Regions from separate parts of the Planococcus beijingensis genome, predicted to be linked through region 2. Evidence: riboswitches for the same ligand, from Rfam matches in the RefSeq annotation. Region 2 holds a riboswitch; each other region holds the start of a gene.
The links. A riboswitch is a leader RNA that binds a small molecule or an ion and turns the genes downstream of it on or off. The one in region 2 is predicted to bind thiamine pyrophosphate.
Positions count from the first base shown of each region.

Region 1: it holds a riboswitch for thiamine pyrophosphate, as region 2 does, so the genes downstream of both, thiT (energy-coupled thiamine transporter ThiT) here and IRE19_RS05660 (YkoF family thiamine/hydroxymethylpyrimidine-binding protein) in region 2, are expected to answer to the same signal.
Region 3: it holds a riboswitch for thiamine pyrophosphate, as region 2 does, so the genes downstream of both, tenA (thiaminase II) here and IRE19_RS05660 (YkoF family thiamine/hydroxymethylpyrimidine-binding protein) in region 2, are expected to answer to the same signal.

Region 1 covers NZ_JADHDZ010000010.1:43,890-46,155, forward strand. Annotated here, with positions in the region: gene map (type I methionyl aminopeptidase) at 1-340, opposite strand, end outside; gene thiT (energy-coupled thiamine transporter ThiT) at 497-1,084, opposite strand; TPP riboswitch at 1,182-1,280, opposite strand; gene IRE19_RS17385 (M20 family metallopeptidase) at 1,427-2,266, shown strand, end outside.
Region 2 covers NZ_JADHDZ010000001.1:1,176,516-1,178,781, reverse strand. Annotated here, with positions in the region: gene IRE19_RS05665 (vWA domain-containing protein) at 1-250, opposite strand, end outside; TPP riboswitch at 863-968, shown strand; gene IRE19_RS05660 (YkoF family thiamine/hydroxymethylpyrimidine-binding protein) at 1,057-1,647, shown strand; gene IRE19_RS05655 (ECF transporter S component) at 1,649-2,230, shown strand; gene IRE19_RS05650 (ABC transporter ATP-binding protein) at 2,223-2,266, shown strand, end outside.
Region 3 covers NZ_JADHDZ010000003.1:66,506-68,771, forward strand. Annotated here, with positions in the region: gene thiM (hydroxyethylthiazole kinase) at 1-564, opposite strand, end outside; gene tenA (thiaminase II) at 566-1,249, opposite strand; TPP riboswitch at 1,372-1,475, opposite strand; gene IRE19_RS08930 (sn-glycerol-3-phosphate ABC transporter ATP-binding protein UgpC) at 1,498-2,266, opposite strand, start outside.

The DNA of each region.
Region 1 (2,266 bases), on a different contig from region 2:
CTTCGCCTACAACAAAAGAAATTCCTGTATCTGCGAAATATCCTTCATATGAACCGGAAACATCAATATTGACGATGTCGCCATCCTGGATGACACGCTTGCCCGGAATTCCGTGGGCCACTTCTTCGTTGACACTGATGCATGTATATCCTGGGAAATCATATTCCGATTTCGGGCCGGAAACACCGCCCAGTTCCTCGAATAGTTTACCGCCCAAATCGTCAATTTCTTTTGTTGTGACTCCAGCTTTGGTTGCCGCTTTCATCGCTTCGCGAATTTCAGCTACCATTTGGCCGGCTTTTTTCAGCATTTCAATCTCTTTATCAGTAGTTGCTATCATCAATGACCCTTCTTTCAAGCTTTTCTATTCAAGAATTATACCACAAAATTAAACTGGAGGCTTCTTGACGAGTTTGGAAAACAAACATGCAATCTTTAACTTCTAAACAGAAAAAGAACTTTCCGGAATGAATTCCCGAAAAGTCCTTTGCTTGTGTTAATTCGTATTAGCGGCTTCAGCATCCACTAATCTTGGTGCCGCTGCAAAAAGTGCGGCACAGACAAAAGCGGCAAGCAAGAATACAGGTATCATGTAGGTAGCATTATAGATCGCTGAATAGATGACCACATTGCCTTCAGCAAACATACCGAAAAACAGGATTCCCGTAATGACATGAACCAAATAACGCAACACTGATGCAATCAACACCCCTGCGACGATAGCGGCCAACATCTTGCCGGTTTGCTTGGCATGCGCATGCTGCAAATATTTTGTGCGCATGACACCAGCCAGCCCTACAACTCCGTATGCCAGAAGATAATCCAATAAAACCTGCATGACAACAAATCCGAATGATAAAGGCGCGACAGAAATAAAGCCCGAAACAATCTGCAGCAACCCTACCAATATTCCCGTCAGTACACCGGCAGCGACCCCTCGCCTAAATGCGATTAAAATAATCGGGATCATCACCAGACTGACCGAACCTCCCTGCGGCATCCGGAAAGAAACAAAATCCAATACAAATCCAAGAGCTGCAAAAATGGCAATCTCCATCATTAACAATACTTTTTTATTTCTCATGACTTCCTCCTTAATGTGTTGTGCACATCACCAGAAGGGCCGTGAATAAAACCATATTAAAAACGGCGTCAGGACAGAGCCTGGCGCCGTTGTAAGAGCCGGTTTCCATCCACATCCCTGCGCAAGTGTTAACTTACAGGTTCAAAGGGTAAGAACAGATTGTTCACTCTCAGCTAAAGCTCCCCTTGTGGTGTATACAAATATTTATTCAGTCACCTGTATTGTACACAAGGCCTCTTTCTAATGCAAGGCTGTTTTAAGTAGCTCTGACAGGGTAAAGTGATGGTAGTGAAAAAATCCGAAAGGTGGTGGAGGCAGCCGGGATTCTGGGTTGCCGAATGAATGATTGAATTATTGAAGGAATTGATTAAAATTCAAAGTGATACAAAAGAAGGAGCAAATGAAGCTCTTCTTTTTTGTGCCGACTGGCTGAAACAAAAAGGAGAAACGGTTACTGTCCACGACAATAAAGGCTACTTGATGCTCACTGCTGAGAAAGGACAAGGCAATGAGACCATTGTTTGGAATGGCCATGTCGATGTAGTTCCTGGCCATAAAGAACAGTTTGTGCCAGCCGAAGAACAAGACCGCATTTACGGACGCGGCGCAGCTGATATGAAAGCGGGTGTTGCAGCAATGATGCAAGCCTTTATTGAGCTGGAATCTAGTGGTTTGAACCGCAAAGTTCAATTACATATTGTCACCGACGAAGAGATTGGTGGCCGCAATACATCTAAATGGTTGGTCGAGCAAGGTTTCCATGGTGATTTTGTTATTTGCGGAGAACCGACAGGCTTAAAAGTCGGATTGCAGTCGAAAGGTATTTTACGAATGGATATGGTTTTCAAAGGCAAGCCCGCACACGGCAGCCGCCCTTGGGAAGGCATCAATGCCATCGAATCCGCTATGAAATTCCATATGGCTGCAACAGAGCTGCCATTCCGGAAAGAATCTACTGAATATTATGAGCAGCCGTCGGTGAACCTGCCGATCATTAAAGCAGGAGACCGTTACAACGTGGTTCCTGAAACGTGCGAAATGTCTTATGACATCCGTTTTATGCCTGGACAGGACAAAGAGGAAATTGTTCGGCAATTAGCAGAATTAGCTGAGACCTTGAACATCGACATGGACTATAAAGCTTCAGGTTCAACACCCGCGCTGACAACAACAAAAGAAAAC
Region 2 (2,266 bases):
CTTCTGTCGCTGCCGGCAAACGGGAAAATTCGTTGTCATACACCCAGACATCCAGCTCGCCGTCATCATCAAACTGGCTCGCTACTGCCAGCACCCGCTCCACAACTTCCTGCACAATGCCGTCACGATACAGCTTCCGCATCGATCCTGTAATGTCCAAGACAATGCCGACTTTAGCTGTAACACCGATCAATTGTTTTTTCTCCAGCACAATGCTCGCTGTTTTCTTTTTAAGGGAAATGGTACTCATCAATTGGCCTCCTCTAGTCATAATGACTCCAGTATAACGAAAATCCATAAACTTAAAAAGAAAATATTGGAAATGAAATTCTCGAAAAGACTCTATATTAAGTTGAACTAAAGAAATAGCATTTTATATACCACTTCGACTCTGAGAGAAAACGCTAAAGGTATGGAGCAAAACAGCGAAGACTCCTGCGGCTTAGCGAGACGACCGATACACCGCAGGGAGCGCAGCGGACGAGGAGGATTGGGCGCGAGCCCGCTGGAAAGCGTAGCTGTTTTGCGGAATATCGGCTACTCCAAATCATTAGTTCATCTTATATAGTTCAAATCTACTTATCACTTAAACTCGGAAGCTAGGAAAACAACTCCACCAAAATCTGTAGGACGTTCAATTGCACAAACTCTCCAAGCGCCGGCGCGTCCATGGGTGGAGCGATGAAACAGGTGCTCTTCCTGGTTCAACGCGGGAGCCATGCCCAAAGCGACCGAAGCGATTTCAGAATCCCAACATAAATGACTAATGAGCACATCTTTCTAATCTCCCCTTTACATCCTCCACCACTTCCTCTACACTGAACCCATCGGGAACAACCCGAACACAAAAACCGCATACCGTTTACTGCACTAGGGGTGCCCATTATGGCTGAGATGCAAGCGCAAGCTTCGATCCCTTATAACTCGATCAGGATAATACCTGCGTGAGGAAGTGCGGCGCATTTCTGAAATAATTCCTTTTGGTTATTTGTAGATTATGGCTGCATCTTCACGGATGCGGTCTTTTTTGTGCAAATTTTTAGGAGGAATGTTGATATGGAACCATGGCAATGCGGTACCAGCCCGATTGTCGGATTTCGCTTTTCGCTTCATCCGATGACCGGCGATTTCATCAAAGTCATTAAAGGAGCATTGAACGAAACGGACACTTCAAACGTCTGGATGCACACCGATGACGTTTCGACAGTCATTCGCGGCAAACAGAATCACGTATTCAATGTCGCAAAGGCATTAGCTTTGCATGCTGCAAAAACTGGTAAACATGTCGCATTGTCCGGCACCTTCTCGATCGGCTGCCCAGGCGATTCATCAGGGGACGTCTACTTGGAAAAAGACGATGAATTGTTGAACACCGATGCCACCAAACAATACGTGTCTTCCCAGTTTGCGCTGTATCCGATGAACAATCCGGATTATATGGCCGTCATCTACCGGGAAGTCGACCGTGCCAAAAAACAAGGGGTCTTCAACGATTCCATGCATTACGCAAGCGGCATACACGGCGATATCCATGATGTCTTCGCTTTTTACGAGGAAGCATTCACCAATTCCCGCTCAGACGAACATCGCCATCTGGTGATGACGGTATCGATGAGCATCAACAGTCCGTCCCATGGAGGTGCGTAAGGTGCTGAAATCATGGAAATTAAAAGAAGTGGTCTTGATGTCCCTGTTTGCGGTAGTTTTTGGCATCGTTTACTTGCTGTTTGTCCACGCTGCGAATATTTGGGCAGCAATCATCGGGCCGCTCGCCTATGAATGGATGTTCGGCATCTGGTTCATCGTCTCGATTATCTGCATGTACATCATCCGGAAACCCGGTGCTGCAGTTTTGTCCGAAACCATGGCAGCTGCCATTGAAGTGCTGATCGGCAATGCTGTTGGTCCCCGTCTGATCTTATCAGGCGTTATCCAAGGGCTTGGGGCTGAGGCCGCGTTTGCATTGACCGGCTATAAGCATTTTAACATCCTTATCCTTATGCTTGCAGGCATCGGATCAGCTGTCTTCAGCTTTGTCTACGGTTATTTCGTATCGGGCTATGCGGCACTGGATCCATCATTCGTCGCGTTGATGTTCACCATCCGTGTCCTCAGCGGGGCTATTATCGCCGGAATCGGCGGCAAGTATATCGGCGACGCTTTGCTTGCGACCGGTTCGCTCCGCGGCTATGCCATTGCACGCACGAAAAAAGGTGATGTGAATGCCTGAAGAAATTTTTTCTTTAACGGACCTTTCTTTCCAATT
Region 3 (2,266 bases), on a different contig from region 2:
ACCCGTACCGGTAATCGAAGCCATGATCGGATCTCCAAAAGGAATTTCAATCACGTATTTTCCATCAGTGACAATATCCGTTTTTCCAGTGACCGCTACCACTAAGTTAAATCTTTTCGCTGTGGTGACAGCAAGCTCCCCGACGTCCAGAAGCCCTTCTCCTGCGTCCACACCTTTCGACTGCCATTGTTCCCCCGCTACCGCTGCAAGCTCTCCTGCATTGCACCGAAGAACGCTAACGTCAATCAGGTCCAAAATTTCTTTTACAGCCTTCTTCCGGAAATTGCTTGCTCCTGCCCCAACCGGATCCAGTACGACAGGAATGCCCAGTCGGTTGGCCGCCTCTCCGGCGATCAGCATGCTTTTCAACGATTCTGCATGCAAGGTTCCGATATTCAATGACAAGGCCTGCGCCAAAGCGGCAAGTTCAGCTGCTTCTTCAGGCGCTTCTCCCATGATCGGAGAAGCCCCGATTGCCAACAGGCCATTGGCTTGAAAATTCGATACTACATGATTGGTGATGCAATGGATCAGCGGATTTTCACGTTTTATTTGGCTGAACATGTCACACACCTACTTCCTTAATAGACTCTAATGCCCAGGATTCTTTTTTCCATGCCTGTTCCCAGAAATTCCATTCATAGTAGCTGCTTTTCCGGAAATGATTTTTCAGTTCCTGCCTCCGTATTTCCGGCAGCCCTTCCGCCAGCTTGTCCATTCGCGAAATCTGTTCATTGACAAGTGAAGCGAACTCATCAGAACCGTAAGTTTCAATCCACCGGTTGTAAATAGCGTGGTCCGGCTTGGCATGTTTCAAACGCTCCCCGATTTCAAAGTAAAGCCAGTAACAAGGCAGAATAGAGGCCAACACATCAGCCAGATCGCCTTCTGACGAACGATACATATGCGAAACATAGGCATATGCAGTTGGAGATGGTTCAAAGGTCATCCATTCTTCTTCAGTAACTTCCAAAATTCCCATGAACGATTCATGCAATGTCAGCTCAGCACTGCAAGTATGTGCAGAATGAAATGCAAAACGTTGTGTCGTTTCCAGATCCTTGGCCTTTGATGCGCCAATCGCCTGCACTTTTGCAAAATGCGATAAATAATAGGCATCCTGCATAACATAAAAACGGAATCTATCAATTGGCAAGGTTCCATCTGCTATGCCTTTCACAAACGGATGATCAAAACTTGCCTGCCATAGGCTGTCGCATTCTTTTCTTACTTCTTTGCAAAATGTCATTTCTCCATCTCCCTTTTCTTTATCCAGTTGCAAGGGGCCAGCCACTTGCAACTTTTTTTCACAAAATAAAAACGCCGCTTCCCGGCAAAGGGAAGCGGCGTTTGCAATTGTAGAAGGAAAATAGCAGACGGTCGCCACTTCCCTCCGCTGGTATGATCCAGATCAGGTTCAAAGGGTCCAAGCTTATGCTCGTCTCAGCCGATATCCGGCTCCCCTAGTGGTGTTTTTTATTTGTGTTTTCGAAATCACTATAGCATAGATTCAGAAAATTCTACAGCTTTTATTCGATTTCCTGTTTCATCATCAAAAAAATGAACATGAGCCATATCAAATGCAAGCGTTGCCGTATGGCCCGGCTCGATAGTCGTTGTAGCTTCTACGCGAGCAATGAATTCTTGTTCGGCATAAACCGCATGAAGAATCGTTTCTGCTCCTGTCAGTTCAGAAACTGTGATGACTGCTTCAAACTCACTGGTTGGAATATTCGACAAATCTTCATTGTTTACATGAATATGTTCCGGCCGGATTCCCAACGTAACTGATTTTCCTTCATAGCCTTCATTTTTCAGCATTTCCATCATCTGCGGTGGAATATCCAACATTTTGTCACCCATCACATAACGCCCCTTATCAATTCTCCCTTCAAAAAAGTTCATGGCAGGAGAACCGATAAAGCCGCCTACAAAGCGATTTTCCGGAAAATCGTAGACTTCTTTCGGAGAGCCGACCTGCTGAATCAGCCCATCTTTCATAATCACGATTCGAGAAGCCATCGTCATGGCCTCAGTCTGGTCGTGAGTTACATAAATAGTTGTGGTTTTCAACCGTCTGTGCAACTTAACGATTTCGGCACGCATCTGTACCCGCAGTTTCGCATCCAGGTTGGATAAAGGCTCATCCATCAAGAAGACTTTAGCGTCACGCACAATGGCACGCCCAAGAGCCACACGCTGCCGCTGCCCGCCTGACAATGCTTTCGGTTTTCTGTCCAAATAATCTTCCAATCCCAGAATAACG